Regions from separate parts of the Nonomuraea sp. NPDC050790 genome, predicted to be linked through region 2. Evidence: riboswitches for the same ligand, from Rfam matches in the RefSeq annotation. Region 2 holds a riboswitch; the other holds the start of a gene.

Region 1 (14,855 bases), on a different contig from region 2:
GTACCTGGCCGTCTCCGCGCTGATCGCGGCCGGCCTGCACGGCGTCGACCACGAGCTCGACCTGGAGGACGCCTTCACCGGCAACGCCTACGCCTCCGGCGCCGAGACCGTGCCGCACACGCTGCGCGACGCGCTCGCCCTGTTCGAGGGCTCGAAGCTGGCCAGGGAGTCCTTCGGCGAGGACGTCGTGGCCCACTACGCCAACAACGCGCGCGTCGAACTGGCCGCCTTCGACGCGGCGGTCACAGACTGGGAAATGTTCCGCGGCTTCGAGCGTCTGTAAGGGACCAGCATGAAGATCATCAATCCGGCCACGGAAGCCGTCGTGGCCGAGGTCGAACTCGCCGACGCGGCCGAGGCCGACCGGGCCGTGGAGCGTGCCAAGCGGGCATACGCGGGCTGGCGCCAGGTGTCGCCGGGTGACCGGGCGAGGCTGCTGCGCCGGTTCGCCGACCTGGTGGACCGCCACGGCGAGGAACTGGCCCACTTGGAGGTCGCCAACGCCGGCCACACGATCGGCAACGCCCGCTGGGAGGCCGGCAACGTCCGCGACGTGCTGCACTTCTACGCCGGCGCCCCGGAACGCAACCACGGCCTGCAGATCCCGGTGCCCGGCGGCGTGGACGTCACCTTCCAGGAGCCGCTGGGCGTCGTGGGCGTGATCGTGCCGTGGAACTTCCCCATGGTGGTCATGACCTGGGGTGTCGCGCCGGCGCTGGCGGCGGGCAACACCGTTGTGGTGAAGCCGGCCGAGTGGACGCCGATGACCGCGCTGCGGCTGGCCGAGCTGGCGCTGGAGGCGGGGCTGCCGGAGGGCGTGCTCCAGGTGCTGCCGGGGGCGGGCGAGGTCGCCGGGGCCCGGCTGGTCGAGCATCCGGACGTGGCCAAGATCGTGTTCACCGGCTCGACCGAGGTGGGCAAGGAGATCGCCGCGAAGGCCGCGGGCCACGTGAAGCGCTTGACGCTGGAGCTAGGCGGCAAATCCGCAAATATCGTCTTTCGGGACTCTGATCTCGAAAAAGCGGCGAAAAGTGCGCCGTATGCCGTGTTTGATAACTCCGGGCAGGACTGCTGCGCCCGATCGCGCATCCTGGTCGAGCAGGCCGTCCATGAAGAGTTCCTGGAGAGGCTGGGCGCCGCCGTACTGGAGGTGAAGGTCGGCGATCCCCTCGACGAGAGCACCGAGATGGGGCCGCTGATCAGCGCCGAGCACCTGGAGCGCGTGCGCGGGTTCGTCGAGCGGCCGCATCTGCAGGGCGCCTGCCCGGACGGGCCCGGCTACTGGTTCCCGCCGACCGTCCTCACCTCGCGGGTGACCGACCGCGCGTTCACCGAGGAGATCTTCGGGCCCGTGGTGTCGGTGGTGGCCTTCCAGGACGAGGCGGACGCCGTACGCATCGCCAATGACACCCCCTACGGCCTGAGCGGGTCCATCTGGACCCGCGACGTCGGCCGGGCGCTGCGGGTGGCCCGCGCGGTCGAGGCCGGAAACCTGTCGGTCAACTCGCACGCGTCGGTGCGTTACTGGACCCCGTTCGGCGGCTTCAAGCAGTCGGGGCTGGGCCGCGAACTCGGGCCCGACGCCCTCAGCGCCTTCACCGAGACCAAGAACGTCTTCATCTCCTGGGAGTCATAGACATGCAGCGTTTGCAGGACCGCGTCGCCGTCATCACCGGCGCGGGCAGCGGGATCGGGCTGGCCACGGCGCGCAGGTTCGCCGAGGAGGGCGCCCGGGTGGTCTGCGTCGACATCGACGAGGACGCCGGCAAGCAGGCCGCGGAGGAGGTCGGCGGGATCTTCGTGCGCGCCGACGTGACCGCCGACGAGGACGTCGCCCGCATGTACGCCACCGCCTTCGACACCTACGGCAGCGTCGACATCGCCTTCAACAACGCCGGCATCTCGCCGCCGGACGACGACTCCATCCTGGAGACCGGCATCGACGCCTGGCGGCGCGTGCAGGAGGTCAACCTGACCAGCGTGTACCTGTGCTGCAAACACGTCCTCCCCTACATGCGACGGCAGGGCAAGGGCTCCATCATCAACACCGCCTCGTTCGTGGCCGTGATGGGCTCGGCTACCTCGCAGATCTCCTACACCGCGTCCAAGGGCGGGGTGCTGGCGATGTCGCGCGAGCTGGGGGTGCAGTTCGCCCGCGAGGGCATCCGGGTCAACGCGCTGTGTCCCGGCCCGGTCAACACGCCGTTGCTGCGCGAACTGTTCGCCAAGGACCCCGAGCGCGCCCAGCGCCGCCTGGTCCACGTGCCGGTCGGCCGCTTCGCCGAGGCCGCCGAGATCGCCGCCGCGGTCGCCTTCCTCGCCAGCGACGACGCCAGCTTCATCACCGCCTCCGAGTTCCTGGTCGACGGCGGCATCTCCAGCGCCTATGTCACCCCCCTCTGATCTGTCGCGTCGGACTTCTGCTCTGTTGTGGCGGGTCTGACGCGTTTGATCCGTTACGGCAGAGCCGCCGCCCCCGCCACCCACCGCACGGGGCGGGCGGCACTCCAGGGCCACGGCCGGCGGCCGCGCGGGGCGGGCCACCGCGACGACCCACGCCGGCCCACTCCCACGGCAAGTCCGACACCCACGGCCCAGCCCCGCCCGACGCCCACGGCCCAGGCCCACCCGATACACGCGCCTCGGACCACCCGACACACGCGCCTCGGGCGGTCCGCCCCATATGCCTCGGGCAGTTCGGCCCATGCGGCTCGGCCGCCCGATGCCGGAGGCCCCTGGCGGTCCGATGCGTGAGGATGTGAGTATGCGACCGGTTATCGGGATCACGTGTTATGTGGAGCCCGCGCGGTTCACCGTGTGGGAGATGGACGCGGCGCTGCTGCCGTACATGTACGTGGAGCAGGTGGCGGCGGCCGGTGGGCAGCCGGTCATCCTGCCTCCGGCCGGCGATCCCGCCGGGCTCGTCGGCCGGCTCGACGGTCTCATCGTGGCCGGAGGCGGTGACATCGATCCTGCCCGGTATGACCAGGCTCCGCATGATCGCGTGTCCTATGTCAGGAAATTTCGTGATGAGGCGGAGTTTGGGGTGATGGCGGCGGCCCTGGAGGCTCGGGTGCCCTTCCTGGGGATCTGCCGGGGCCTGCAGGTGCTCAACGTCGCCCTCGGTGGTTCGCTTCACCAGCATCTGCCCGACGTGACCGGACACGAGGGCCACTCCCCCGCGCCCGGCACGTTCGGACACCTGCCCGTCACCGCCGAGCCCGGCACCCGCCTGGCCAAGGTGCTCGGCGAGGCGCCGCTCCCCGTGCCCCACTACCATCACCAGGCCGTGGACCGCCTGGGCGCCGGTCTGACCGTGAGCGCCCGTGCCGAGGACGGCACCGTCGAGGCGGTCGAACTCGACGCCCACCCCTTCGCGCTGGCCGTTCAATGGCACCCCGAGGCGGGCCGCGACCCCGCCCTCTTCCACGCCCTGACCGCCGCCGCCACACCCTGACGGGACCCCGCCAACGCCGGAAGGGGTGGCCAGTCAAGTCCGGGGGTCACAACTTCCGCAAGGGCCCCGGATCCCGCCGCCGCGGTAGTACACGAGGTAGGACGGGTCATGTCGGCCCGGTGAACGCCAGGTCAGCAGCCAATTCTGAATTGGGTCTTACTGGAAAGCTTCTTTACTTTTACTCTCGAAGTGTGGAGCTCGAGGTCCGGCATCTCAGAGTCGTATGTGCGATCGCGGACACCGGGAGCATCTCCAAGGCGGCGACGTCGCTCGGGATGTCCCAGCCCGCGCTCGCGGCGCAGCTTCGCCGCATCGAGCGGCAGTTCGGCGGCCCGCTGTTCGAGCGGGGCCGCGAAGGAACGACGCCCACGCCCTTGGGCCGCTGGCTGTTGTTGAGGTCGCGCTCCGTCTTACCCGCCTTCGACGACCTGGCGCGTGACGCCCGCCGCCACGCGCGGGACGAACGCGACACCATCCGCGTCGGCTGCGCCCTCACCCGGCTGGCCATCTACGCGGCCAAGGCCCTGCGCCGCCTGTTACCCGAGGCCGACATCAGCCTGCGTACCGAGGAGACCACAGAGGTCCTTCCCGGTCTGCTGGAGTCGGAGCGCATCGAACTGGCCACGCTGGACGACTATCCCGGCCACGAGTTGCAGCCGCCCCAGGGCGCCGTCTACGCCGAGATCGCGGTCGAGCCGGTCTTCGTGGGGTTGACGGCCAGTCACCCTCTGGCGGCGCACGACGAGATCGATCTGGCGGATCTCGCCAAGGAGCAGTGGGCGCAGCACGCCCTGCTGGAGTCGGGTCCGCGCGAGCATTTCTGGACCGCGTGCGCCGATCACGGGTTCTCGCCGATGGTCGGGTTCAAGGTGGACCTGAGCGTGGCGCTGGACCTGATCGCGGAGGGCCGCTGCGTCGGATTGTTCCAGGCCACGAGCCCGGCGCGGGACGGCATCGTGATCAGGCCGCTGGTCGGATCGCCGATGAAGATGCGTCACCTGATCGGCTGGACCGAGCACGGAGCGCTGGCTCCGCACTCCAAGGACCTCGTCCAGGCGGTCACCAAGACCTATTGGTCAGAGGCGATGCGCAACCCCACGTACAACGCGTGGCTGCGGCGACATGGCGCCCATAGTGTGACGTTATGACAAATTGTGGGGTTACGGTGCGTGAGCCCCTGATGTCAGCTTGGGGTTGACTCCAGCCAGATTCACACCCCCCAAGGAGCCACGAGAGTGAACCCCAAGCTCAAAGTGTCGGCCGCCGCGTTACTCGCGCTGGCGCTGACCCTGGTACCCCAGGCGGCGCAGGCCGGACAAGATCCCCCAACCCCAAGCGAGTCCAAGAGCGCCGTCACCTCGGCGCAGGGCGCGCTTGCCGCATTCGCTCCTTCCTTGCGCACAGCGCAGGATGACGCATACCAGCTCCAGGCGAACATCCCCGGCGCGAACGGCATCCAGTTCCTCACCTACTCGCGCACCCACAAGGGCCTGCCCGTCTACGGCGGCGAGGTGGTCGTCACGACGGATGCCTCCGGCCAGTCGGTCACCGACGTCACCACCGGCCAGCGGGCCGTCATCAACGTCGGCACCACGCCGAAGGTGAGCGCGGCCACCGCCGCCGCCACCTCGCAGGCGCGGATCAAGAAGGTCGACAGCGTCAGCGCGCCGTCGCTGGTCGTCCACGCCGCGGGCAAGACCCCGAGGCTGGCGTACGCGACCACGGTCACCGGCCCGTCCAACAACAGGACCGTCTACGTGGACGCGCTGACCGGCGCGGTCATCGACGAGGTCGAGCTGGTCAAGGCCGCCGAGGGACGGGCCCACTACGTCGGGACCGTCCAGATCGACACCCAGGCCACCTCGATGGTCGACCCCAACCGCCGCGGCATCCAGTGCGGCGGCCAGAACGGCTCCGCCTTCACCGGCTCCAGCCCCTGGGGCAACGGCGGCGCCACCGACCTGACGACCGCCTGCGTCGACGTCCTCTACGGAGTCCAGAAGGAATGGGACATGCTCCGGGAGTGGGTCGGCCGCAACGGCATCAACGGCTCCGGCGGCGGATTCCCGGCCCGTGTCGGCCTCGCCCAGGCCAACGCGTTCTGGAACGGCTCGTACACCAACTACGGCCACAACGGCGCCAGCGGCGCCGCCCGCAAGAACCTGGTCTCGATGGACGTCGTCGGCCACGAGTACGGCCACGCCATCTTCCAGACCACGCCCGGCGGCGCGGGCTCCGGCAACGAGGCCGGCGGCCTGAACGAGTCCACCGGTGACATCTTCGGCGCCGTCACCGAGCACTACGTCAACAACCCGAACGACCCGCCGGACTACCTGGTCGGCGAGGAGCCGGCGCTGGGCGGCGGCCCGATCCGCAACATGTACAACCCGTCGGCTCTCGGCCACCCGAACTGCTACACCCCGGGGTCCTTCCCCGAGGTGCACGCCGGCGCGGGCCCGCAGAACCACTGGTTCTACCTGATGGCAGAGGGCACCAACCCTCCGGGCAAGCCCGCCAGCACCCGCTGTGACAACGGCCCGGCGATCACCGGCATCGGCGTCCGCAAGGCCGCCCAGGTCTTCATGAACACCCTCAACAAGAAGACGTCGCCGTGGACGCACACCAAGGTCCGCGTCGCCGCGTTGCAGTCCGCCAAGGAGCTGTGGCCCGGTAGTTGCGCCGAGTTCAACGTGGTCAAGGCCGCCTTCGACGGCATCCGCCTGGGCGCCCAGTCCGGCGAGCCGACCTGCACGGCCCCGACCGACGACTTCTCGCTCACGCTCGATCCGGCCTCCGGCCAGACCGATCCCGGCGGGCAGGTCACGAGCACGGTTAGGACCACGGTGACCAGCGGCAACGCCCAGCAGATCACGCTGCGCGCCGGTACCCTGCCCAGCGGCGTCACGGCCCAGTTCAACCCGGCCACGATCACCGCCGGCCAGACCTCGACGCTGACGCTGACGACCTCGGCGGGCAGCCCGGTGGGCGGCCACGCCGTACAGGTGACCGCGGACGGCACCGCCGTCGACAAGAACGCCACCTACAACCTCACGATCGGGCAGGTCCAGAACGACTTCTCGTTCGCGGTCAGCCCGGCCTCCGGCTCGACCCAGCCGGGCGGCTCCGCCCAGACCGCCGTGAACACCGCGGTGACCAGCGGCTCCGCCCAGCAGATCACGCTGGCGGCCTCCGGCCAGCCCTCGGGCGTGACCGTGACCTTCAGCCCGGCCACCGTGACCGCGGGCCAGAGCTCGCAGGTGACCGTCGCCACCACCTCCGGCGTCGCGGCGGGCTCCTACCCGATCACGCTCACCGGCACCGCCGCCAGCGGCAGCAAGACGGCCACCTACACGCTGACCGTGGGCAGCACCGGCACCGAATGGGCGCCGTACACCTCCTACACGGTCAACCAGGTCGTCACCTACCAGGGCGCCAGCTACCGCTGCCGGCAGAGCCACACCAGCCTGCCCGGCTGGGAGCCGCCGAACGTGCTCGCACTCTGGCAGCCGCTGTGAAGAAACTCCTAGTGTCAGGGCTGGCCACCATCGTGGTGGCCGCCCTGGCCCCCCTCGCCGGCGCCACGAGCGCCCAGGCCGTCGCGGCGCCGCCCAACATCCCGGTCGCCAACGTGACAGCCCACCTCAGCCAGCTCCAGTCGATCGCCTCGGCCAACGGCGGCAACCGGGCCTCGGGACGTCCCGGGTACACCGCCTCGGTCAACTACATCAAGGGCAAGCTGGACGCGGCCGGTTACACCACCCGGATCCAGACCTTCAGCGGCGGCAGCAACCTCATCGCCGACTGGCCGGGCGGCCCGACCAACCAGACCATCATGCTCGGGGCCCACCTCGACAGCGTGGCCGCGGGACCGGGGATCAACGACAACGGCTCGGGCTCCTCGGCCCTGCTGGAGATCGCCCTGACCCTGGCCGCCCAGCGGCCGACGGTGACCAAGCACGTCCGGTTCGGCTGGTGGGGCGCCGAGGAGCAGGGCCTGATCGGCTCGCGCTACTACGTGCAGAACGGTGGTGCGGCGGGCGTCGAGGCGTACCTCAACTTCGACATGACCGGCTCGCCCAACCCGGGCTACTTCGTCTATGACGACGACGTGGCGCTGCAGCGGCTGTTCAACGACTACTACACCTCGATCGGGGTGCAGACCGAGCCGGAGCGCATCGGTGACGGGCGCAGCGACCACGCCTCGTTCAAGAACGCGGGCGTACGCGTCGGCGGCGTCTTCACCGGGGCGAGCGAGCGCAAGACTGCCGCCCAGGCCGCCAAGTGGGGCGGGCAGGCCAACCAGTCGTTCGACCGCTGCTACCACTCGGCGTGCGACACCTACCCGTCCAACATCAACACGACCGCGCTCGACCGCAACGCCGACGCGGCCGCGCACGCGCTGTGGACCCTGGCCGTCGGCCAGTCGCAGCAGAACGACTACTCCATCGCGGTGAGCCCGGCCTCGGCAACCCTCCAACCGGGCCAGTCGGCGACGACGACGCTCACCACCGCGGTCACCTCCGGCCAGGCGCAGCAGGTCAGCCTCTCCGCCGGCAACGTCCCGGCCGGGGTGACCGTCTCCTTCAGCCCGCAGACGATCACGGCGGGCCAGTCCTCGACGGTCACGGTCGCCGCGTCCGCGGCGGCGGCGAACGGCAGCTATCAGATCGCCCTCAACGGCGACGGCGCTGACAGCGACCGCTCCGCCGCGTTCAACCTGACGATCGGGCAGGTCCAGAACGACTACTCGTTCTCGGTCAGCCCGGCCTCCGCCTCGGTCCAGCCGGGCGGCAGCGCGAACGCCACCGTCAACACCCAGGTCACCTCCGGCCAGGCCCAGCAGATCACGCTGACGGCCTCAGGAGCGCCCCAGGGCGTGACGGTGAGCTTCAGCCCGGCCACCATCACCGCGGGCCAGACCGCCGCGGTGTCGATCGCGACCACGTCCTCGGTCGCGGTGGGCAGCTACCCGATCACGCTCAACGGCGACGGCACCAGCACGGACCGCTCGGCCACGTTCACTCTGACCGTGGGCAGCACCGGCAACGAATGGGCGCCGTACACCTCCTACACGGCCGGCACGACCGTGAGCTACCAGGGCGCCAGCTACCGGTGCCTGCAGAGCCACACGAGCCTGCCCGGCTGGGAGCCGCCCGGCACACCCGCGCTCTGGCAGCGCATCTAGAGGAGCATGTACGGCCGGCGTCCCGCCAGGCGCCGGTCGTACAGACGTGGCCGGGAACCGCTGGGGTGTGCCAGGTTCCCGGCCACACCTCGTGGCCGGCCGTTCATCCGGGGGGACGGCCGGCCGCGTCGTGTGCGATGAAAGACCCGCTAAAGGCAGGGCAAGCGACACGCGGGACACCTGAACCTCTCGGCAAACACTGATCACCCCACCCTCCAAGCTCGGACATTTCCGGACACTTCCCCCTTAGGCTCGCCACCGTTGTCCGGAACCCGTCCCCCTCAGGAGGGAGCCCGAGCTTTTGTCCAGCGACCTGGTGATCATCGCCGCGCTCGTCGCCGTCTCCATCGTGCTGGCCCGCTTTCTCAGCACCAGGTGGCGGCTGCCGCCCCTGCCGTTCCTCGTGCTGCTCGGCATGCTCGTGGGCATCCTGCCCTGGGTGCCGGTCGTGTCCATGGACCCCTACGTCGTCCTGACCCTGCTCATCCCGCCCCTGCTCTACCACCACGCCACCTCGCGCAGCGCGCCCCGCGAGTCGCGCGCCGCCTGGCGGCCGATCATGCTGCTGGGCGTCGGCCTCACCCTGGCCACCGCCGGCGCCGTCACCCTCGTCGCGCACCTGCTGCTCCCCGGCCTGCCCTGGGGCGCCGCGCTGACCGTCGGCGCCGCCCTCGCACCCACTCAGGCGCTCGTCCTGGACCGGCTCGGCGCGCCGGAACGCGTGCTCACCGTGCTGCGCGGGGAGAGCCTGATCAACGAGGGCGTCGCGGTCGTCCTGCTGGCCATCGGCCTGGAACAGCTCAAACGCCCCGAAACCGTCTCCGTGGCCGCGCTCCAACTGGCCGGCGCGATCGCCGGCGGCGCGCTGGCCGGCCTCGCGATCGGCTGGGCCGTCGTGCACCTGCGCCGCCGCCTGGCCGACTCGGGCACGCTGATCGTGCTCTCGCTGGCCACGCCGTTCGTCGCCGAGGTCAGCGCGAGCAAGCTCGGACTGTCCGGCCCGCTCGCCGTCACCGCCGCCGGCTTCTACGTCGGCGCGCGCGGCCGCCTCTTCCACACCCCCGCACGGGCCACCGAGCGGATCACCTGGCAGGTCCTGACGTTCCTGCTCGGCGGGACGCTCGCGGTCCTGCTCGGGCTCCAGCTCCGCGACCTGGGCGCCGCGCACTCCGGCCTGCCGATCGCGACGGTCCTGCTCGTGACCGCCGCCCTGCTGGGCGCCACCTTTCTGGTACGGCTGGCGTTCGCGCTGGCCGTGGACCGGCGCAACGTGCGGGCCGTGACATTGGGCGGCACCCGGGGGGCCTCGACGCTGGCCATCGCACTGGCCATCCCGGCGCTGCCCGCCCAGGACGCGTTGATCTTCGCCGCCGCCTCGGTGGTGCTGGTCAGCGGGTTCGCCCTGCTCACGTGCCGCTCCGCCGTACCGGAGAGTGGGGGTTTGGCGGCGCCGGAGGAGGCGCGGGCGCGGCAGGCGGCGGCCGCGGCGGCGATGCGCAGACTCGACCAGATCTCCCACCGGCTCGACACCGGCACGCTGTGGGCGCAGCGGCAGTTGCTCGCGGTCGAGGCGCACACCCGCGCGCCCCATGACCTGCGCGACGAGCTCGCCAGGGCGCAACGCGAGACGCTCGGCCAGATGTACACAGAGGGCCGCATCGGCGCCACGACCCTTCACAAGCTCACAGAAGAGATCGATCTGCGCGATCCACACGCGACAACACCCCCGTGACGGCACTAGGCTGGACCAAGACACCGGTGAACCCGTGCGGGAGAGCGTTCTGACAATCCGGTCAGAGCCCCTGAAGGAGCAAGCCCTCCCCGCGAACCTCTCAAGGCAAAGGACCGCTCGGGCGAGGTGCCTCTGGAAAGCAGGCCTCCGGGCCTCGCCGAAGGTGAAAGTCCGGCAAAACCCGGGCGAAGCTCTCAGGCATCGATGACAGAGGGGGAGGATGCTGGCATCCGACCCTGCCCTGAGGTGCGAAGACCAATGTCCCGACCGACACCGTTGCGAGACGTTCACGAGAGTCTCGGCGCGACGCTGACCGACTTCGCCGGCTGGCTGATGCCGCTGCGCTACGGCAGCGAGTCCGCCGAGCACAACGCCGTGCGCACCGCCGCCGGACTGTTCGACCTCTCGCACATGGGCGAGATCTTCCTGACCGGCCCGCAGGCCGGCGAGGCCCTCGACTACGCGCTCGTCGGCCACCTCTCGGCGCTCGTCCCCGGCCGGGCCCGCTACACGATGATCGTCGGTGAGGACGGCGGCGTCCTCGACGACCTGATCGTCTACCGGCTCGCCGAGGACCGCTTCATGGTCGTGGCCAACGCCTCCAACTACCTCCTCGTGGCCCGCGAGCTGACCGCGCGCGCCGCCGGGTTCGACGCCGCCGTGGACGACCAGTCCGAGCAGTGGGCGCTCGTCGCCGTGCAGGGTCCGCGCGCCCAGGAGATCCTCTCCACGCTCACCGACGCCGACCTTGAGGGGCTCAAGTACTACGCGGGGCTGCCCGGCGTGGTCGCCGGCGCCCAGGCCCTCATCGCCCGCACCGGCTACACCGGCGAGGACGGCTTCGAGCTGTTCGTCGCCAACGAGGACGCGGTGCCGCTGTGGCACGCGCTGGTCAAGGCGGGCGAGCCGTACGGGCTGATGCCGGCCGGACTGTCCTCGCGCGACACGCTGCGTCTCGAGGCCGGCATGCCGCTCTACGGCAACGAGCTGTCCACCGCGCTCACCCCGTTCGACGCGGGCCTGGGCAGAGTGGTGAAATTCGACAAGCCCGGTGACTTCGTCGGCAGGGCGGCGCTGGAGGCGGTCAAGGACGACCCGCCGCGGCGGCGCCTGGTCGGACTGGTCGCGCACGGGCGCCGGGTCCCCCGCCACGGGTACCCGGTGACCAAGGACGGCGCCGTGGTCGGCGAGGTCACCAGCGGGGCCCCTTCCCAGACCCTGGGTAAGCCCATCGCGATGGCCTACGTGGACACTGGTGTCAGCGAAGGCGTGGCCGTGGACATCCGGGGCAGCCAAGAAGGCATGGACCTCGTCCCATTGCCCTTCTACAAGCGCAGCGCCCGTTCGTGACGGGCGAGAATCAGTAACCAGCAGGAGGACGTAAGTGAGCAGCATCCCTGACGAGCTGAGCTACACCAAGGAGCACGAATGGGTGGCCGGTCTCGACGACGGCCTCACCGTGACCGTCGGCATCACGGCCTTCGCGGCCGAGGCCCTGGGTGACGTCGTCTTCGTGCAGCTTCCCGAGGCGGGCTCGAACGTCGAGGCCGGCGACTCCATCGGCGAGGTCGAGTCGACCAAGTCGGTGAGCGAGATCTACGCGCCGGTCGGCGGCGAGGTCACCGAGGTGAACCAGGCCGTCGTGGACGACCCCTCGCTCGTCAACAGCGAGCCCTACGGCGAGGGCTGGATGTTCCGGATCCGCCTCCAAGGCGACCCGGAGGACCTTCTCTCGGCCGAGGAGTACGGAGCACTCACCTCCGGCGACTCCTGACCACCCGCCGGGGTCCGCCACCGGGCCCCGGCACCGCCCTCCCCCCTGTTGCGGAAGGACGCATCAATGGCGATCAGCGTCTTCGACCTCTTCAAGATCGGAATCGGCCCGTCGAGCTCGCACACCGGCGGCCCGATGGCAGCCGCGCACAAGTTCGCCCGCGGCCTGCACGAAGACGGCCTCCTGGAGCGGACCGCCCGGGTCGAGGCCATCCTCTACGGTTCCCTCGGCCTGACCGGCAAGGGTCACGGCAGTGACAAGGCCGTACTGCTCGGCCTGTCCGGCGAGAAGCCGGAACTCGTGGACGTCGACACCGTCGACGAACGCCTCGCCGCCATGCGCGCCGCCGGCACCGTGCGTCTCTACGGCGAGCGCGAGATCCCGTTCGTCGTGGGCGAGGACCTGGTCTTCGAACGCAAGATCAGCCTGCCCGAGCACCCGAACGGCATGCGCTTCACCGCCTTCGCCTCGGACGGGGAGAAACTCCGCGAAAAGGTGTACTTCTCCGTGGGCGGCGGCTTCGTCGTCGACGAGAACGCCACCGGCGCCGACCGCATCAAGCCCGACGACACCGTCCTGCCGTATCCGTTCACCACGGCGGAAGAGCTCCTGAAGCACTGCCACAACACCGGCCTGTCGATCTCCGGGCTCATGCTGGAGAACGAGAAGGCGTTCGGGCGCAGCGAGCAGGAGATCCGCGAGGGCATCCTCAACCTTTGGCGCGTGATGGCCGAGTGCGTGCGGCGCGGGATCAGCAAGGAGGGCGTACTGCCCGGCGGTCTGAAGGTACGGCGCCGCGCCCACCAGCTCCACCGCCGGTTGTGCAGCGAATCCCCGGAGAAGGACCCGCTGCAGACGATGGACTGGGTGTCGCTGTTCGCCTTGGCCGTGAACGAGGAGAACGCGGCAGGAGGCCGCATCGTGACAGCCCCGACGAACGGCGCGGCGGGCATCATCCCTGCGGTTCTTACGTATTACACGCGCTTTGTCCCGCAGGCGGATGATGAGGGAGTGGTCCGCTTCTTGCTGACGGCCGCCGCGGTCGGCGTCCTGTTCAAGGAGAACGCGTCGATCTCGGGTGCGGAGGTGGGCTGCCAGGGCGAGGTCGGCTCAGCGTGCTCGATGGCCGCGGCGGGCCTGACCGAGGTCCTGGGCGGCACCCCCGAGCAGGTGGAGAACGCCGCAGAGATCGGCATTGAGCACAACCTTGGGTTGACCTGCGACCCGATCGGCGGGTTGGTCCAGATCCCGTGCATCGAACGGAACGCGGTGGCCAGCATCAAGGCCATCACGGCGGCCCGCATAGCCCTGCGAGGCGACGGCCGCCACTTCGTCAGCCTGGACAAGGCCATCAAGACGATGCGCGACACAGGCCGAGACATGCTGGACAAGTACAAGGAGACATCCCGAGGCGGCCTGGCCGTCAACGTGATCGAGTGCTGACAGACAAGGTCTTCACAAGCCGCGCTTCGCGCTTCAGAGTTCAGGGCTGACTGGCAAAGGTCCTCCCTATTGGGCGCTTCGCGCATTGGGGTCGGGCTGTGACTGTGGGGCTCTGCCCCACACCCCGGGCGAGGGAGAACCCTCGCGCTCCCCACGTGGCCGAGGTCCTGCTGTTGCGCCTGCGTTGAGGCTGCCTGAGGATGTGGCTTCGGCGGCCCTGCGCGCACCGCAACGCCCGCCGGTTGATCAAGTCCTACCAAGAGGCCATTGGCGGACCGTACGAGCCGCGTGGATTGCGGGCAGATGCGACTGCCGTCGTAACTGCCGGACAACATGCGGAACAGATGGCGTTCGCCGACGTCAAAATCGCGCACGCGAGCCGGGCCTCCGCCCCTGAGCGTGTGCTGTGGATAATGCAGCCGTCAACTGCCCCAGCGGCGCCCTGGCGGCCATCGGTAACGAGGGCTCACAGGGATACGATCACCAAGTGGCGCCATCCAAGAAGTCGATCTCGGTGATGGCTTCGGCGAAGTGGCCGGGCTCGGCGTGCAGGAGTTCGTCGGTCCGGGTGAGGGGGACCCCGGCTTCGGCCAGGGTCTTGATCCGGATCAGGTCGACGACCGCGGCGGCGCCGTACTGACGATATCCGGATGCGTCCCGCTCCGGCTCGGCCAGCAGGCCGAGGTGGTGGTAGTGGCGGACGGCGCGTACCGTCACTCCGGCGTGGGCGGCGAGCTGGCCGATGGTGAGCACCCGTCCATCCGCCCGTCGCACATCAGGTGGGCCATGGCGTCAAACCTGACGAGGTCCTGGAGGGTGGTGATGAGGTCGCCTGCCGCGTCGGCGGCCGTGAGGTTCCGTTCGGGCGTTTCGACCGGGTCTGAGCTGTCGGGGAAGTCGGTTTAGCCCGTTGGGTGCGGGGGTTGGGAGCTTGGGGTCGTTGCCGGGTGTTCTCGGCCGGTGTGGGCCGCTGCGAGCAGGCCGGGGACGCTTTGGCGTGGATGGCCTGGAGGTCGGACTTCAGGACCGATCTGTCGTATCTGGTTGACATGGAGTCGGTGCTCGACCCCTGACGGAGGGTCAGGGTCAAGAGGGGTTCGGTCTTCGCGGTGGTCTCAACCAGTCTTCTTGCTCAGCGTTCCGCGCGCCTCGCCGTCGTTGTAGCTGTAGTGGAGGGTTCCGTTGGGTCGGTACTCCAGGATGACAAGATCTTCGTCACAGGAGTGATCACCGTCCGCAATCCTTTCCTGGACAGACAATTCAC
Region 2 (16,546 bases):
TTGGAGATCTCGATGTCCGCGTGGTAGCGCACCTCGGCCTCGCGGCTCACCCGGGGACGGAAAAACGCCATCGACTCTGCCTTTCTCAACGCTGCGTATCAGGCGTAGCGTACGCCGTCGCGGGACACCGGCCGTAATCGGACCCGCCCGGGCGCCTTTACATAGTAGATTTCTTACATGCCCGCGAAGCGACCGCCCGTGCCCCTGTCCCGCGAGCGCATCATCGACGCCGCGCTCCACATCGCCGACAGCCAGGGCCTGCGCCGGCTGACCATGCGCCGCCTGGGCGACGCGCTGGAGGTGGAGGCCATGGCCATCTACCACCACCTGCCCCGCGGCAAGGACGCGCTGATGGACGCCCTGGCCGAGCACGTCACCGCCGTCCAGGTCGAGGCGGGCCCGAGCTGGCAGGAGACGGCCAGGGCGTGGTGCAGGGCGGGGCGCGAGGCGCTGCGCGACCACCCCGGCGTGCTCGCGCTGGCCCTGACCAGGCCGCCCAAGGGCGCCACGACCCTGTCGATCAAGGAGCAGACCGACCAGCTCGCCGACGCCGGCCTGCCCGCCGCCGCCGAGGCCGTGCGCACCATGCGGGCCTTCGTCTTCGGCAGCGTCGCGGTCGAGGTGCAGCAGTCCGGCTGGGCCGATCCGGAGGTCGACACCTGGACCCGGCGCGACGAGCGGGCCGACGCCGACTTCGAGCGCGGGCTCGACGCGCTCATCAAAGGACTGCAAATTTAGTCGGCGTGTCACGCTTGGACCGTTATCCTGCATAAGACACGCTGTGTCGTAGGTCACAGACTCACCCGGGGCACCCTCCACTAACCGCCCGAACGGGCTATGTCGGATGGTGTGACCCACGTCGCACACTTGCTAGAACCGAACAAGCCCGAGCCGCTCCCCGTCCGCTCAGTGCGCCAGGGGAGCCATCCACGAGATATCGGAGGCACGCCGATGTGCCCGCACGACCCGGTCTGCCCGTCTGCCGAGGCGCCCGACCGCGAGGCAGCGCGAACCCTCGCCTGTCACCCCGAGCAGGGGTGGAGCCTTCTCTGCAACGGCGTCGTCCTGTTCGAGGACACCGGGGAGCTCCTGCCCGGCGGCATCGTCATCGCACCGCACCGCCCCGCCGTGGGCGCCGCCTAACCTAGGCGTAACGTACGATCCAGCGGGCGACGATCTCGCCCACCCTCTCGGGGTCCTTCTTCAGATCATGTCCCTCCCCCGGCAGGACGACCAGCTCAGCGGCGTCTGCCGGGTCCGGCACCCCGAAGGGGTCCCGGTCCCCGTTGATCACGAGCACGTCGACGCCCGCCGCGCGCAGCTCCTCCGCCCTGGAACGTTCCGGCCGGCCCGGCGGATGCAGCGGAAACGCCAGCGCCACCACCGCCGCGGCGCCCACCCGCCGCGCCGTACGGCAGGCCACCCGGGCCCCGTTGCTCCGCCCGCCCTGCACCAGCGGCAGCCCGGGAAAACGCGCGACCAGCTCCGCCAGCACGACCTCCCACGCCTCGTCCTGGCGTTCCGGCGAGCCCGGCGCCCTGGCCCCCGCCAGCCGGAACGGCTGCGTCACCCTGGCCACGCTGACGCCCGCTTCCAGCGCCTGCCCGCGCACCGCCAGCAGGTCGGGCGCGTCCACCGTGCCCGCCGAGCCGTGCGTCAGCACCAGCAGCAGCTTCGGCCGCCTGACCTCGTCGAGGTCGACCCGCGCCGGGCCGCGCGCAGTGGTGATCTCCATGCCGCCAACCGTACTCGGGGAGGAGGCGGGACCTGGCTCTCAGGTCGGATGACGGCGTGCCGCCGGGAGGAGACAATCACCGTATGGCAGACATGCGTCCTCTCCGCGACGAGCTGCAGGCGACTCTCGACGCCCGGCGCGATCTCGGTCCCGAATACGAGCAGGCGCTGGTGGAATCGTTCGTGGAGCGGCTGGACGCCACGATCGCCGCCCGGGTGCGCGCCGAACTCGACGCCCACGGCGCCCGGCCCGGCAAACAGCACAAGTCGAACACCTCGACGATGGTCCCTATCGCGCTCGGCTCGCTCGGCCTCAGCATCCCGCTGACGGCCATCGCCGGCTCCGCGGCCGGTCCCGCCGGGCTCGGCATGGTCTGGCTCATGATCATCGTGGTGAACATCGTGGCGGCCGTCGCGGTGATGCGCGGCCGCTGACCCGCCCGGCCAACGACGCCGGCGCCGCGGGCGGGACGGTCCTGCCATGCGCACGAGGGCTCTGCCGCAGGCGGGGCGCTCAGCCGTCGCGGCCGAGGCGCAGCCGTACCTCCTCGGCCAGTGCCGGGTCGGCGTGGTTGAGGCCGTAGCTCCAGACGCGGTCGGCGTCCTCGGCCCGGCCGCGCAGCGGCAGCGTGCGCGCCAGCAGCTCGATGGCCAGCGCGCTGGTGCCCGGCTCGTCGCCGTCCTCCACCGCCCCGGCGAACTCCGCGCACGCCAGCTCCAGGTGGGCGATCCCGAGCTGCACCCGCAGCCTGGCCACCTCCGCGGCGGGCGCGTCGTGCAGCGCCGCCATGAGCACGTCCGCCGCCTCTCCCGGCTCACCCTGGAGCAGCAGCAGGTCGCCGAGCTGCTGCGCGGCCCGCGCGCCCAGGTGCGGGTCGCCCGCGCCGAGCGCCGCGCGCAGCTCCTCCTCCGCCGTCTCCAGGTCGTCCTGCTGTACGGCCAGCCTGGCCAGCCCCAGCCGCGCCAGCGCCACGTACTCCGGCGCGCCCATGCCGAGCACCGCCTGCCAGGCGCCCCTGGCCTGCTCGGGCCGGTTCTCGCGTTCGAAGCCCTGGGCCAGGTGGCAGGCGGCCTGCGCGCCGTACTCGGGATGGCCGGTCGACAGCGCCACCCGGGCGGCGGCCCGCGCGCCCTCGGCGTCGCCCCGCTGCTCCAGCACGACCGCCAGCCCCACCGCGGCCTGCGCCCGGTCGGGCCCCGCGGGGTCGGCGGCCAGCTCGGACAGGATCGCCGCCGCCGCGTCGAGATCACCGCCCTCGGCCAGCCTCCTGGCGTGTTCCAGCGGGGACGCGTCGACGTCTGGGGGTGTCAAGGAGGCTCCTTCTGAACGTTGATCGCCCCGAGCCTAACGACTCGGAGCGATCACGTCTCGCAACTCGGCCTGTCCTCATCTATCCCTGATGGACACGCTCTTGTTGCCTGCCCCATGACAAACGTCCAGCGCCGCCGATGACATACGCCACTGGTGGCCGGCACCCCCGATGATCACGCTGAACGCCATGAGAACCGCAGCCACGCCGGGTGGGACCAGCGCCGTGGCCATCAGGTGCCGCGACAGCCTCGACCGGTGCCGGGCGACCCGGAGGCCACCCGGATCGGCGCCACGGGCTCCGGTCCGATCCTGGTGATCGGCGGCAAGGCCGACCCGGCCACGCCGGCGCGTGAGGGGCCCGGCCGGTGCGGGGCGTCAGCAGCCCCGGGCGCCGAACGCCAGGAACTGCGTGACCTCCCCCTGGTCGAAGTTGTCGTCGCTGCCGATCACCACGGTGCACTCGCCGGTGGCCAGGCGCGGGCCGAAGGCCAGGCTCTCCAGGTTCTGGACGGGCGCCCTGACGTTCTCCAGGTCCATGACCAGGCGCTTGGAGACGGGCCGGTAGGGGCGGCCGTTCGCCAGGCTGTCGCGGTTCCGGACGTCGGTGGCGCGGCGCAGGTCGATCTCGTAGAGCTTGACCTTGTAGTCCACGCCCTCGATCCAGGAGCGCTCCAGGGCCAGGTAGCGGTGGTCGTCCAGGGCGAGGATCTCCGACACGCCGCTGTCGGCGGCGCCATCGGGCGGGACGGGGGCGGCGGGCAGCGGGTCGACCGGGTAGACGTACTGCCCGCGCAGCCGGCCGTCGCGGCCCCACACGGTGATCCTGGCCGGGGCGCCGGACTCGGCCGTGGGCGGCTCGCCGTCCTCGTGGCGGGCGCCCTCCACGATCGCGGCGATCGTGCGCGGGGCGAACGTCAGCCCCTCGAACCCGGCGTTGCGCCGCGGCCCGCTCGTGGTCGTGGTGAGCCTCAGGTTGCGGGGCAGCGGCAGCGCGCCCAGGTGCCGGCCGTCGCGACCGGCCCAGCGCACGGCCATGTCGGAGACCGGGATGCCGGGGTCGCGCTCGTCCGGCCGGTCGCCCTCGTCGCCCCACAGCAGGCGGCGGGTCCACCGGTCGAAGCGGATGGTCTCCGGGTCGGCCGAGCCGGGCTTGCCGTACCCGGGATAGGGGGTGCCGTCCGGGCTCAGCAGCGTGGTGGCGCCGGTCAGCCGCACCCCGGTGAACGCGCCGGTGCGCCGGTCGATGTCGAGGGCGCCGGTGTAGAAGCGGGCGGGGTTGTAGCGCCAGCGGTCGTCGGAGATGAAGTACCAGGTGCCGGTGCGCGGGTCGCGGTCGATGCCGGACAGTCCGCCGACGACCGTGCCCTCGAACTCCATCCGGTGCGGGAGGCGCTGCTCGCCGAGAAAACGGGTGATTCTGAGCCCCTGCTCCGGGGCGGCGGCGCTCGACGGCGGGGCCACGACGAGGTGCGCGCCGGCCGCCAGCGCCAGCGCCAGGGCGGCCTTCACCGATCTTCCCAGAAGGATCATTCACAGCTCCACGGCTTGGAATCGGGCCCGTCAGGGGCCTGGGCAAGCACATGAGAGCGTGGATCAAGAGGAAAGTCATGAGGACATGCCGGGACCGCGCCAGCCTTTACCGACGGCTCCCGGCCCTGGAACGCCGAAGGCCCCGGGAAGGCACAAAGCGCTTCCCGGGGCCTTCAGTCGAGGTCAGTCCTCGTACGCCTCCAGCGGCGGGCAGGCGCAGACGAGGTTGCGGTCCCCGTAGGCCTGGTCGATGCGGCGCACCGGCACCCAGTACTTGCCGTCGCGCAGCGAGCTGACCGGGTAGGCGGCCTCGGCCCTGGTGTAGGGGTGGGCCCAGGTGTCGGAGGTGACGGCCTCGGCGGTGTGCGGGGCGTTGCGCAGCGGGTTGTCGGCCTTGTCGTACGCGCCGGAGGCCACCTTGGCGATCTCGCCCCGGATGGCGGCCATGGCGTCGGCGAAGCGGTCAAGCTCGGCCAGGTCCTCGCTCTCCGTCGGCTCGATCATCAGCGTGCCGGCCACCGGGAAGGACATCGTGGGCGCGTGGAAGCCGTAGTCGATGAGGCGCTTGGCCACGTCGTCGACGGTGACGCCGGTCTCCTTGGTGATCTGGCGCAGGTCGATGATGCACTCGTGGGCGACCAGGCCGCCGCGGCCGGTGTAGAGGACCGGGTAGTGCGGCGCCAGGCGGCGGGCCAGGTAGTTGGCCGACAGGATGGCCTGCTCGGTGGCCGCCTTGAGGCCCTCGCCGCCCATCATCCTGATGTAGGCCCAGGAGATGGGCAGGATGCCGGCCGAGCCGTACGGGGCGGCGGAGACCGGACCGACCGGCGAGCCGGGACGCAGCGCGTGACCGGGCAGGTAGGCGGCCAGGTGCGCGCGGACGGCCACGGGGCCCACGCCGGGGCCGCCGCCGCCGTGCGGGATGCAGAAGGTCTTGTGCAGGTTGAGGTGGGAGACGTCGGCGCCGAACTCGCCGGGCTTGGCCAGGCCGACGAGCGCGTTGAGGTTGGCGCCGTCGACGTAGACCTGGCCGCCGGCCTCGTGGACCTTGGCGCAGATCTCGGTGATGGTCTCCTCGTACACGCCGTGGGTGGACGGGTAGGTGACCATGATCGCGGCCAGCGCGTCGCGGTGCTTGGCGATCTTGGCGTCGAGGTCGGGCAGGTCGATGTTGCCCTCGTCGTCGCAGGCGACCACGACGACGCGCATGCCCGCCATGACGGCGCTGGCGGCGTTGGTGCCGTGGGCGGAGGACGGGATGAGGCAGACCTCGCGGCCGGCCTCGCCGTTGGCCTGGTGGTAGGCGCGGATGGCCAGCAGGCCGGCGAACTCGCCCTGGGAGCCGGCGTTGGGCTGGATGGAGACGGCGTCGTAGCCGGTCACCTCGGCCAGCCAGGACTCCAGCGTGCCGATCAGCTCCAGGTAGCCCTCGGTCTGCTCGGCGGGGGCGTAGGGGTGGACGCCGGCGAACTCGGGCCAGGTGATCGGCTCCATCTCGGTGGTCGCGTTGAGCTTCATCGTGCACGAGCCCAGCGGGATCATCGAGCGGTCGAGGGCGATGTCCTTGTCCTGCAGCCTGCGCAGGTAGCGCAGCATGGCCGTCTCGGAGCGGTGGCTGTGGAAGACCGGGTGGGACAGGTAGTCGTCCTCGCGGGCGAGGGCGGCGGGCAGCGCGTCCTCGCCGGCCAGGTCGCTCAGCTCCACGGAGACGCCGAAGGCGGCGGCGACCCGCTCCAGGTGGGCCAGTTCGGTCTTCTCGTCGCAGGAGACCGAGACGTGGTCGGCGTCGGCCTGCCAGAGGTTGACGCCCCGGGCGGCGGCCTCGGCGACCACCTGCGCGGCCCTGCCGGGCACGCGGGCGGTCACGGTGTCGAAGAACTCGCCGTGGACGACCTCGACCCGGCCCGCGCGCAGCACCTCGGCCAGCGTCACGGCGTGGGCGTGGGCGCGCCGGGCGATGCGCCGCAGCCCCTCGGGCCCGTGGTAGACGGCGTACATGCCGGCGATGACGGCCAGCAGCACCTGCGCGGTGCAGATGTTGGAGGTGGCCTTCTCGCGGCGGATGTGCTGCTCGCGGGTCTGCAGGGCCAGCCGGTAGGCGGCGTCGCCGTCGGCGTCGACCGAGACCCCGACCAGGCGGCCGGGCATCTGCCGCTGCAGCCCCTCCCGCACCGACATGTACGCGGCGTGCGGCCCGCCGAACCCGAACGGCACGCCGAAGCGCTGGGAGGAGCCGATCGCGATGTCGGCCCCGAGCGAGCCCGGCGCGGCGATGAGCGTGAGGGCCAGCAGGTCGGCGGCGGCGACCACGAGGGCGCCGGCGGCGTGCGCGCGCTCGGCCACGGCGCGGAAGTCGCGAACCCGGCCCGAGGCGCCCGGGTACTGCACCAGCACGCCGAAGCACTCGGGCAGTTCGCCGTCGAGCGGGGACTCCACCAGCTCGATGCCGAGCGGCTCGGCGCGGGTGGCCAGCACGGCCTTGGTCTGCGGGAGGGCGTCGGCGTCGACGACGAACACGTTGCTCTTGGACTTGCCGGCCCGGCGGGCCAGGGTCATCGCCTCGGCGGCGGCCGTACCCTCGTCGAGGAGGGAGGCGCCGGCGACGTCGAGGCCCGTGAGGTCGGAGACCACCGTCTGGAAGTTGAGCAGCGCCTCGAGGCGGCCCTGGGAGATCTCGGGCTGGTAGGGCGTGTAGGCGGTGTACCAGCCGGGGTTCTCCAGCAGGTTGCGGCGGATCACCGCGGGCGTGATCGTGTCGTGGTAGCCCAGGCCGATCATCGAGGTGAGCACCCGGTTGCGGCCGGCCAGCTCGCGCAGCTCGGCGATGACCTCGCTCTCGCTCGCCGCGGCGGGCAGCCGGAGCCGGTCCTTGGCCCTGATGGCCTCGGGGACCGCCACCGCGACCAGGTCGGCGACCGACTCGAAGCCGACGGTCTCCAGCATCCGCTGCTGCTCGTCGGCCGAGGGCCCGATGTGGCGGGTGGAGAACGGAGGTGCTGTCAGGTCGGTCATGAGGGTGCCCTCCCGAGGCGATGGAGACCGGCGCCGGGGCGCGGTGGCCGGGTCTCCCCCTCTGTCATGGGACCTGAGAGCTTCACCCCGCGGGCGGGGCTTGCACCGTCGGTGAGGCGCGCCTGGCCGGCGTGCCTGCTTTCCAGAGTTGCCTCACCCGAGCGGTACCGGTTGCCTGAGAGATTCCGGGGAGGGTTGCTCCTTCGGCGCCCCGGCCTGGGTGGGCCGGAGACTCTCCCGCACGGGGTCGTCAGCCTTCGGGACCTAGATTACTACGCCGGACCGCGTCGGTCGCTCCGGCGCACCCGCTCATCCGATCTTGCGTGCGCGCCGCCGCTGGGCCAGCTCGTCGGCGGGGTGGTCGGCCGGGTCGTCACCGGCCGCTGCTCTTTCCCCCGGCAGCTCCGCGAGCGACCCCTCGACCTCACGCCAGACCCTGCCCAGCGCGATCCCGAACACACCCTGCCCGCCCTGCAGCAGGTCGATGACCTCGTCGGCGGAGGTGCACTCGTAGACGCTGACGCCGTCGCTCATGAGCGTGATCTGCGCGAGGTCGGCGACGCCTCGGTCCCGCAGATGCTGTACGGCGGTGCGGATCTGCTGGAGCGAGACACCGGTGTCGAGCAGTCGCTTGACGACCTTGAGCACCAGGATGTCGCGGAAGCTGTACAGGCGCTGCGAACCGGAGCCCTGGGCGGCCCTTATCGTGGGCTCGACCAGGCCGGTTCTGGCCCAGTAGTCAAGCTGCCGATAGGTGATGCCGGCCGCCGAGCAGGCCGTGGGGCCCCGGTAGCCGATGTCACCAGGGAGCGCCGTCGGGGCGTCGTCGAAGAGCAGGCCCTGCTCTCCGGCACGCTGCCGCGCACTCTCGCGCCGCACCGGATCTTCCTGGCCGGCCGTCTTTCCCTCGCCGCTGCTGACCGCCACGCGGACCTCCGGCTTTCTCTCATCCCGCGGCCTGATCTGGGGGTTCGCAACGCGCGACCACGGGTTTCACTTGCACCGTAGGACCGTGACCAAGCGCAGTCAACGATCCGGCTCGGCGCGTCGTGAAGCGTAAATGCACTGAAATACCTACCCCGCCCTGCCGAAGTCCTCGGGCGTGATCGTGTCAAGGAACTCCCTGAACTTCTCCACCTCGTCCTCCTGGTCGTCGGGGATGATCACACCGGCTTCCTGCACGACCTCCTCGCTGGCGAAGATGCGGGCGCCGGTGCGCAGGGCGAGCGCGATGGAGTCGGACGGCCTGGCGCTCACCTCGACGCCGTTGGAGAAGACCAGATCGGCGAAGAAGATGCCGTCACGCAGCGCGACGATGTTGACCGCGCGCAGGCCGACGCCGAGCGCGCTGAGCACGTCGCGGAACAGATCATGGGTCAGGGGCCGCGGCGGCGGCTCCTCGGCCTGGGCGAGCGCGATGGCGGTCGCCTCGGTCATCCCAATCCAGATCGGCAGGAACCGCTCTCCGTGTGCCTCCTTGAGCAAGACGATCGGCTGATTTGTGGGCATTTCAACGCGAACGCCCACTACCTCCATCTGCAACACGGCTGCTCCGTATCCGACACCTGACCGCTCTTATGCAATTCAACGTAACACCCGGCGGACACCTGAGGGCGCGCCGGTGGCCTCTTCATCGGCCCAGGACGCTCCGCACACCCGTGCGCAGCAGGGCCGCGTGCAGGTCGAGCAGAAGTGCCGAAAGCTCCCTGGCCACCTCGTCGGCCTCCCCGATCGCGCCGGGTCTGCGGCGCTTGAGTATCGGGGCGACGGTCTGCTCCACCAGCCCGGCCTCACGCTCGGCCGCGGCCTTCACCGCCCGCAGGTGGCGGGCGTGCAGGCCGTACCCGGCCAGGGCGCCGACGCTGCGGGCCACCTGGAGCGCGTCCTCGTCGTAGCGGCGCGCGACGGGAGCCAGCAGGCCGTAGTCCTCCAGCTCGGTGAGCGTCTCCTCGCTCAGCCCCGCCGCCTCCAGGAGCTCGGCGCGGCTCAGCCGCACCTCGGAAGTCTCCTGTACGGCATGCGGCCGGCCGAACGACTCGGCCATCTTATCCTTGATCACGCGCAGCGGGAGATAGTGGTCACGCTGCTCGCGCAGGATGAACCGCAGTTGCTCCACGTGCAGATGCGTGAACTTGCGATAGCCGGACGGGCTGCGCTCGGGCTCGATGAGCCCCTCCCCCTCCAGAAAACGGATCTTGGAGATCGTCACGTCGGGGAACTCGGCGCGCAGCAGGCCGAGCACCTCCCCGATGCTCATGTGCGAGCGGGCCGCCTGAGAGGTCATCCCGCGGCGGCGGTCCGCATCAGGAAGACCAGCCGGAACTTGCCGATCTGCACCTCGTCGCCGGAGTGCAGCGGCACCTCCTCGATGCGCTCGCGGTTGACGTAGGTGCCGTTGAGGCTGCCCACGTCGCGCACGGAGAACTGGCCGCCCGGGTGGCGGTAGAACTCCACGTGCCGGCGCGAGACCGTGATGTCGTCGAGGAAGATGTCGCTCTCGGGATGGCGGCCGGTCGTGGTGAGGTCCTTGTCGAGCCGGAAGCGGCTGCCGACGTTGGGACCCCTGGTGACCGTGAGCAGCGCGGTGCCCGGAGGTAGCTGTTCCACCAGGGCCCGCTCGGCGAGCATGAACTCACCGGTCTCCGCCTCGTACGCCTCGATTCCCGCGACCGAGATGGTCGATGTGGTGTCCCCGGCGACCTCGGGTCTGGTCAGCGGTGACCCACAGCGGGAGCAGAAACGGGCATCCTCGGGGTTGGCGTGCCCGCACTGCGTGCAGTAGACGCTCGGCATCGATCGGCTCGGCCTCCTACCGCGAAGTCGCGGCGACGGTGCTCGGGGCGCGCCTCGCTTCGCTCTTCAAGTTTGCGAATGCCGCAACTTACGCTGATCAGCGACGAAGGTCAAGACGGACGCCTGACGACAGGTTTGGACGGTGACAAAGTTACCGCCGAGTCTGCCTCAAGGTCCATGCCGCCGCGCTGCCTTTCTGTCACGTTCCTCTCGCCTGATGGACGATCCGGCTGGTCATGATCCCATATGCCCGCCTGGTGATCCACTCGACAATCCGGCGTGTCCCCGTCCGAACGCCCTTCCCACCCCACCCCCACGCCCCACCCGCCCCCCGCAACCCCCAAGCCCCACCCAACGCACGGACACCACCCGCCCACCGCAACCCTCAAGCCCCATCCGACCCACCAGTCCAAACCCAACCCAGGCGCTCCACCCGCCGCGTACAAGCCCCGCGCGACACGCTCCTGCGACCCGCGCGGCCCGCTACGGGCCGCGAGGCCCGCGTGAGCGAGGCCCGCGTGAGGGGACGATGGGACGGGCCGCCGCGATTGCTTGTCGGGCGCAGGCATGCGTGAGCGGGCGTGTGCGACTGGCCGGGGTGTCAATGTCCCCGGAGGGTTGTGTGGGCGGGCTGGGGTCAGGCGCCGGAGGCCTGTTCGACGATTCTGGCCCAGCGTTCCAGGAGGGCCTGGGCGGCGTCGGCGTCGGCGGCCTCGGCCCAGACGTCCGTGACGGGTTCGGTGGCGGCCGGGAGGATGAGGGCCCAGCTGCCGTCCTCTGCGGCCAGCCGTACGCCGTCGGTGGTGTCCACGCGCAGGCCCTCGCCCACCGACTCCGCGGCTTCGATGACCGAGCGCATCACGGCGCCCTTGGCGGCCCACGGAGTGGGGACGCTGCGCTTGAGCAGGCGAGCCTCGGGGATGCGGGCGTCGATCTGGCTGAGGGACAGGCGGGTGCGCGCCACCAGCCCGAGCAGGCGCATGAAGGCGGCGAGACCGTCCACGGCCGGGCTGAACTCCGGGACTATGAAGCCGCCTCGGCCGTCGCCGGCGAAGATCAGGTCGTCGGCCGCGGCGGCGGAGGTGAGCGCGTCGGTGGCGGTGGAGGTCCACTCGACCTGGACGCCGTGGAAGCGGCAGACCTGCTCGGCGACTCTGGTGGTGGTTACGGGGAGGGCCACCCGGCCGCCTCTGCGTTCGGCGGCCACGAGGTCGAGCACGACGAGCAGGGCGCGTTCCTCGCCGATGAGCTGGCCCATCTCGTCCACGAGGGCGATGCGCTCGCCCATGGGGTCGAAGCGCACGCCGAAGGCGGCCCTGGCGGAGCTGACCAGTTCGGCCAGGCGCTGGAGGTCGCGGCGGCGCTCGGCGAGGGTTTCCGTGGGCGAGGTCTCGTCCAGGCGGGCGTTGACGGTGAGGACCTCCACGCCTACCCGGCCCAGCAGCGTCGGCAGGACCAGGGTGGAGGTGCCGCCGGCGCAGTCGACGACGACCTTCATGTCGCGTACGCCGGTCATGTCCACGCAGGCCAGCAGTTCGCGGGAGTAGTCCTCCACGGCCCTTGCCGGGTAACGGAGTTCGGCGATCTCGCCGGGGAAGGCGCGGCGGAATTCCTGGCGGGAGAAGACGCGCTCCAGCTTGCGCTGGGCGGCCGGGGGCAGGTCGGCGCCGCGCTGGTCCATGAAGACGATGTCGAGGCTCTGCGGGTCGCCCGCGGTGGTGCGCAGGGCGATGCCGCCCGCGGCGGCCTCGCGTGAGGTGTGGAAGCGCGCCACGGGCAGCGGGGCGGCCTCCAGATCCAGGACGTTGATGGCGCTGGCGGTCAGGGCGCCGATGACGGCCCGCTTCAGCGCCCTGGCGGCCAGGGAGGAGTCGCGGGCGGTGACGACCCTTTCGCCCTTCTTGAGGGTCGTGGCGTAGGCGCTGGCCAGCCGTACGCACAGCTCGGGGGTGATCTCGACGTTGACCAGGCCGCTGACGCCGCGGGGGCCGAACAGGCTGCGCTGGCCGCGCGACTCCCAGATGACGCTGGTGTTGACGACCGCTCCGGCCTCGATGGTCTTGAAGGGGTAGACGCGTACGCCGCTGGAGACGTAGGCCTCGGCCTCGATGACGCAGTCGTCGCCGATGACGGCGTTCTCCTCGACGCGGGCGCCGGTCATGAGGTCGGTGCCCTTGCCGATCACGCAGCCGCGCAGGTGGGCGCCGGGGCCGAGGTAGACGTTGTCGTGCAGGACCGCGCGGTGCAGGAAGGCGCCCTCGCGGACCAGGGCGTTGTTGCCGACGACGGTGAACTCGCGCAGTTCGGCGCCGGCCTCGATCTTGGCGTACTCGCCGATGAGCAGGGGGCCCTTCAGGATCGCGTCGGGGTCCACGGTGGCCGACTCGGCGACCCAGACGCCCGGGGAGCGTTCGAAGCCGCCGATGTCGAGCTGGACGCGGCCCGACAGGGCGTCGGCCTGGGCCTTGAGGTAGCTCTCGTGGGTGCCGACGTCCTCCCAGTAGCCCGCGGCGACGTAGCCGAAGAGCGGGGCACCGCGTTTGAGCAGGCGGGGGAAGACGTCGGCCGACCAGTCGACCACCTCGCCGTCGGCGACCTCGTCGAGGACCTCGGGCTCCATGACGTACACGCCGGTGTTGACGGTGTCGGAGAAGACCTGGCCCCAGGTGGGCTTTTCGAGAAAGCGCTGGATGCGGCCGTGCTCGTCGACGATGATGATCCCGAACTCGAGCGGGTTGGGCACACGTTTCAAGCCGATGGTGACAAGCGCCGCATTCTCACGATGAAAACGGATCATGTCGGATAAATCGATATCCGTGAGGGCGTCGCCGGAGATGACCAGGAAGCGGTCGTCCCTGAGCTTGCCGGCGGCGTTCTTGACGCTTCCCGCGGTGCCGAGCGGGAGGTCCTCGGTGGCGTAGTTGAGGCTCATGCCGAGCTCGTCGCCGTCGCCGAAGTAGTTGCGCACGAGCGCGGCGAGAAACTGCACGGTCACGACGGTCTCGGTGAGACCGTGCCGTCTGAGCAGCCGGAGCACGTGTTCCATGATCGGGCGGTTGGCCACCGGCAGGAGGGGTTTGGGCTGGTTGGCGGTCATCGGTCGCAGCCGAGTGCCCTCCCCGCCCGCCATTACGACCGCCTTCACCCGATCACTCCTTCTTGTCGGCTTTTACGAGCTGGCGCACCTGTACCACATACAACAGCCCTGCCCACCAGTACAGGCCCGTTCCCCAGATGGCGAAGGCCCAGCCGGTAATCCGGGCAATTTCCGCATACCACCCAGTGTGGGAGGCGAGGAAGAGGAGCGGGAAGGCGTACATGAGGTTGAACATGGCGGCTTTGCCCAGAAAATGCACCTGTAGTGCCCGGTAGCCATGTTTGCGGAGGACGGGAGCGAAACTCGCGACGAAGAGTTCCCGACCGATGATGAGCACCACCAGCCACCACGGGATGACCTCGCGCAGCAGCAGGCCGAGGATCGTGGCGAACACGTAGAGCTTGTCGGCGGCGGGGTCGATGATCCGGCCGAGGCGGCTGGTCTGGTTGAAGGCGCGGGCGATCTTGCCGTCGAGCCAGTCGGTGAACCCGGCCACCATCAGCAGCGCGATGGCCCAGCCGTCCGCCTTGGGCCCCAGAACCAGCCAGAGGAACACGGGGACGCCCAGCAGGCGCAGGAAGCTCAGCAGGTTCGGAACTGTCCAGATCCGGTCCTCGGCGGAAGTTTCGCTCACGCTGCGACCCTACTGCGTCGGGTTGTCCTCCCACGCGATCACATGCGCGGCTTCCTCACCCCAGCCCACCTGCGCCCCCGCCGCGCCTGCCCGTCTTCGCTCTCACCCTGGCCTCGGGGTGGCGATCCCGGGGGTACGAGCGCAGCGTCCCGGGAGGTGGGTGTCCCGGGGCGGCCTGTGGCAGGACGGCGGCGGGGTGTGCGCAGGCGTGCAGCGGCCAAGTGCAGGCGGGTACCTGGTCGGTGCCCAGGCACCTAGGCGCCAGGGCACGTGGTGGTGGAGGACCTCCAAGGGTGCTGAGGTGGAGGCGCGACGGTTGAGCGGTATCGGGGCTGCGGGTCTTGGGGCGGGTCTGGGGGCTGGTGTGTCTGGAGGTGGCTGGAGTGGGGGTCTAAAGATGGCTGGGGGGCAGCGGGGGCGTACCCGAGGGTCAGGGGCGGGCTGACTTGAGGAAGGCGCGGATCAGCGCGGAGTCCTTCACGCCGCGCGCCACCTCCACCCCGCTCGACACGTCCACCCCCCACGGCGCCGCGGCGGCCACCGCCTCGCCCACGTTGTCCGGCGTCAGCCCGCCCGCCAGCAACCAGCGCCCCGTCGGCCGCCCGCGTACGGCGGACCAGTCCCACGGCTCGCCTGCCCCCGCCCGGGGCGCGTCGACCAGCAGCAGGTCCTCGTCGTAGGCCCCGCACCGCAGGTCGGCGTCGGCGGCCACGGCGCGTACCAGGGTCAGGCCCAGGTCCTTCAGCGCCGTGAAGTCGGAGTGCGGGTGGTGGCCGTGGAGCTGGATGGCGCGGACCCCGGCGGCGAGCGCGGCGGCCCTGACCGTGTCGGGGTCCTCGCCCTTGAAGACCCCGACGGTCAGCACGTGCGGCGGCACGAGGGCGGCGAGCGCGGCGGCGCGCCCGGGGGTGACGCGGCGCGGGCTGTGGGTGAGCACGAACCCGATGGCGTCGGCGCCGGCCTCGACGGCGGTCCGCACGTGCTCTTCTTCGCTCAGGCCGCAGATCTTGACGTACACCCCTCCAGGCTACGTGAGAAGAGCCTCATGAACGCCTCATGAACGGGTAATCGCCCGCCTGAACGATCGTGGTCGTGACAAGAACGATCTCCGCCGTACTCCTCAGCGTCCTCGCCGTGACCGCCGTCGTGATCTTCACGCCGGGTCTGGGCACGCCGGGGAAGATCACGCTGGCGGTGTTCGGGGTGGCGACCGTTCTGTGGGTGATCGCCAAGGTGGACGACACGCTCGTCGCGCTCGGGGCCGGTCTGGTCCTGGTGGTGTCGGGGGTGCTGCCCGCCGACGACTTCTTCGGGGCGCTCGGTGAGCCCACAGTGTGGCTGCTCATCTGCGCCTTCGTGATCGCCGCCGGGGTGTCGGCCTCGGGGCTGGCCGCGCGGGCGACCGCCTGGCTGGTCTCGCGGGCCTCGACCGTGCGGCGGCTGGTGCATCTGACGACGGCGGCGCTGATGCTCAGCGCGTTCGCGGTCCCGGCCACGTCGGGGCGGGCGGCGCTGGCGGTGCCGGTGTTCCTGGCGCTGGCCAAGGTGCTGGAGGGACGGCGCCGGGTCATCGTGGCGCTGGCGCTGGTCTTCCCGGCGGTGATTCTGCTGTCGGCCGTCGCCTCGCTGATCGGGGCGGGCGCGCATCTGATCACGGTCGAGATGTTGTTCCAGGCCACGGGCGAGCGGATCGGGTTCGCGCACTGGCTGCTGCTTGGGCTGCCGCTGGCGGTCGTCTCCTCGCACCTGGCCGCCGAGATCGTGCTGCTCATGATCACGCGGCGGGCCGACCGGCGCGAGCCGGTCAGCGTGTCGGCCGAGGCGGTCGGCGAGGCCACCGGCGTGCGCGTGACCGGGCCGCTGGACGGGCCGCAGCGCCGTTCGGCCGTGCTGTTGTGCGTGGTCGTGGCGCTGTGGTGCGCCGAGCCGCTGCACGGCGTCTCGCCCGCGGTGGTCGCGTTCGTCGGCGCGGTGCTCACCGCCACGCCCAAGGCCGGGACGATCACCATGAACAAGGCGCTGGCCACCGTGCCCTGGGCGATGTTGATGTTCATGGCCGCCACCATGGCCATGGGCGTGGCCATGACCAGGTCGGGCGCGGCCGAATGGCTGGCCGGCGGGTTGTTCGGGGTGCGGGTGCCGGCCTGGCAGTTCCTGGCCGCGGTGGTCGGCGTGAGCACGCTGGCGCACCTGCTGCTGCAGTCGCGCTCGGCGCGCTCCAGCGTGCTGGTGCCGCTCGTCATCACCGCCGCCGCGGGTCTCGGGGTCTCCCCCTCCGCGGCCGCGTTCGCCTCGACGGCCGCCGCCGGGTTCTGTCACACCCTCCCCGCCTCGGCCAAGCCCGTGGCGCTCTTCCACCGCATCGAGGAGGTCCCCACGTACGGCTCCCGCCACCTGCTGGCCCTGTCGGCGGTGCTCGCGCCGCTGACCGCCG

Evidence for each region. Region 2 has a riboswitch for glycine ahead of gcvP (aminomethyl-transferring glycine dehydrogenase). Riboswitches for the same ligand answer to the same signal wherever they lie in the genome.
Region 1: linked by a shared signal. The riboswitch ahead of gcvT (glycine cleavage system aminomethyltransferase GcvT) and the one ahead of gcvP (aminomethyl-transferring glycine dehydrogenase) in region 2 are both predicted to bind glycine.

What each region holds. Positions count from the first base shown of each region.
Region 1 is NZ_JBITGF010000012.1:214,746-229,600, reverse strand. It holds gene ACIBEJ_RS45020 (glutamine synthetase family protein) at 1-283, shown strand, start outside; gene ACIBEJ_RS45015 (aldehyde dehydrogenase family protein) at 293-1,636, shown strand; gene ACIBEJ_RS45010 (3-oxoacyl-ACP reductase) at 1,639-2,403, shown strand; gene ACIBEJ_RS45005 (gamma-glutamyl-gamma-aminobutyrate hydrolase family protein) at 2,765-3,457, shown strand; gene ACIBEJ_RS45000 (LysR family transcriptional regulator) at 3,649-4,605, shown strand; gene ACIBEJ_RS44995 (M4 family metallopeptidase) at 4,693-6,972, shown strand; gene ACIBEJ_RS44990 (M28 family peptidase) at 6,969-8,642, shown strand; gene ACIBEJ_RS44985 (cation:proton antiporter) at 8,944-10,374, shown strand; glycine riboswitch at 10,402-10,500, shown strand; gene gcvT (glycine cleavage system aminomethyltransferase GcvT) at 10,633-11,724, shown strand; gene gcvH (glycine cleavage system protein GcvH) at 11,759-12,148, shown strand; gene ACIBEJ_RS44970 (L-serine ammonia-lyase) at 12,215-13,591, shown strand; gene ACIBEJ_RS44965 (MerR family transcriptional regulator) at 14,072-14,344, opposite strand; gene ACIBEJ_RS44960 (hypothetical protein) at 14,707-14,855, opposite strand, start outside.
Region 2 is NZ_JBITGF010000001.1:921,393-937,938, reverse strand. It holds gene ACIBEJ_RS04315 (hypothetical protein) at 1-71, opposite strand, end outside; gene ACIBEJ_RS04310 (TetR/AcrR family transcriptional regulator C-terminal domain-containing protein) at 178-738, shown strand; gene ACIBEJ_RS04305 (DUF5999 family protein) at 952-1,143, shown strand; gene ACIBEJ_RS04300 (alpha/beta family hydrolase) at 1,145-1,735, opposite strand; gene ACIBEJ_RS04295 (hypothetical protein) at 1,819-2,169, shown strand; gene ACIBEJ_RS04290 (tetratricopeptide repeat protein) at 2,249-3,046, opposite strand; gene ACIBEJ_RS04285 (esterase-like activity of phytase family protein) at 3,422-4,576, opposite strand; gene gcvP (aminomethyl-transferring glycine dehydrogenase) at 4,760-7,588, opposite strand; glycine riboswitch at 7,741-7,838, opposite strand; gene ACIBEJ_RS04275 (MerR family transcriptional regulator) at 7,898-8,515, opposite strand; gene ACIBEJ_RS04270 (bifunctional nuclease family protein) at 8,663-9,133, opposite strand; gene ACIBEJ_RS04265 (MerR family transcriptional regulator) at 9,219-9,845, opposite strand; gene ACIBEJ_RS04260 (FHA domain-containing protein) at 9,869-10,381, opposite strand; gene ACIBEJ_RS04255 (sugar phosphate nucleotidyltransferase) at 11,019-13,526, opposite strand; gene ACIBEJ_RS04250 (CDP-alcohol phosphatidyltransferase family protein) at 13,531-14,112, opposite strand; gene ACIBEJ_RS04245 (phosphoribosylanthranilate isomerase) at 14,543-15,130, opposite strand; gene ACIBEJ_RS04240 (SLC13 family permease) at 15,205-16,546, shown strand, end outside.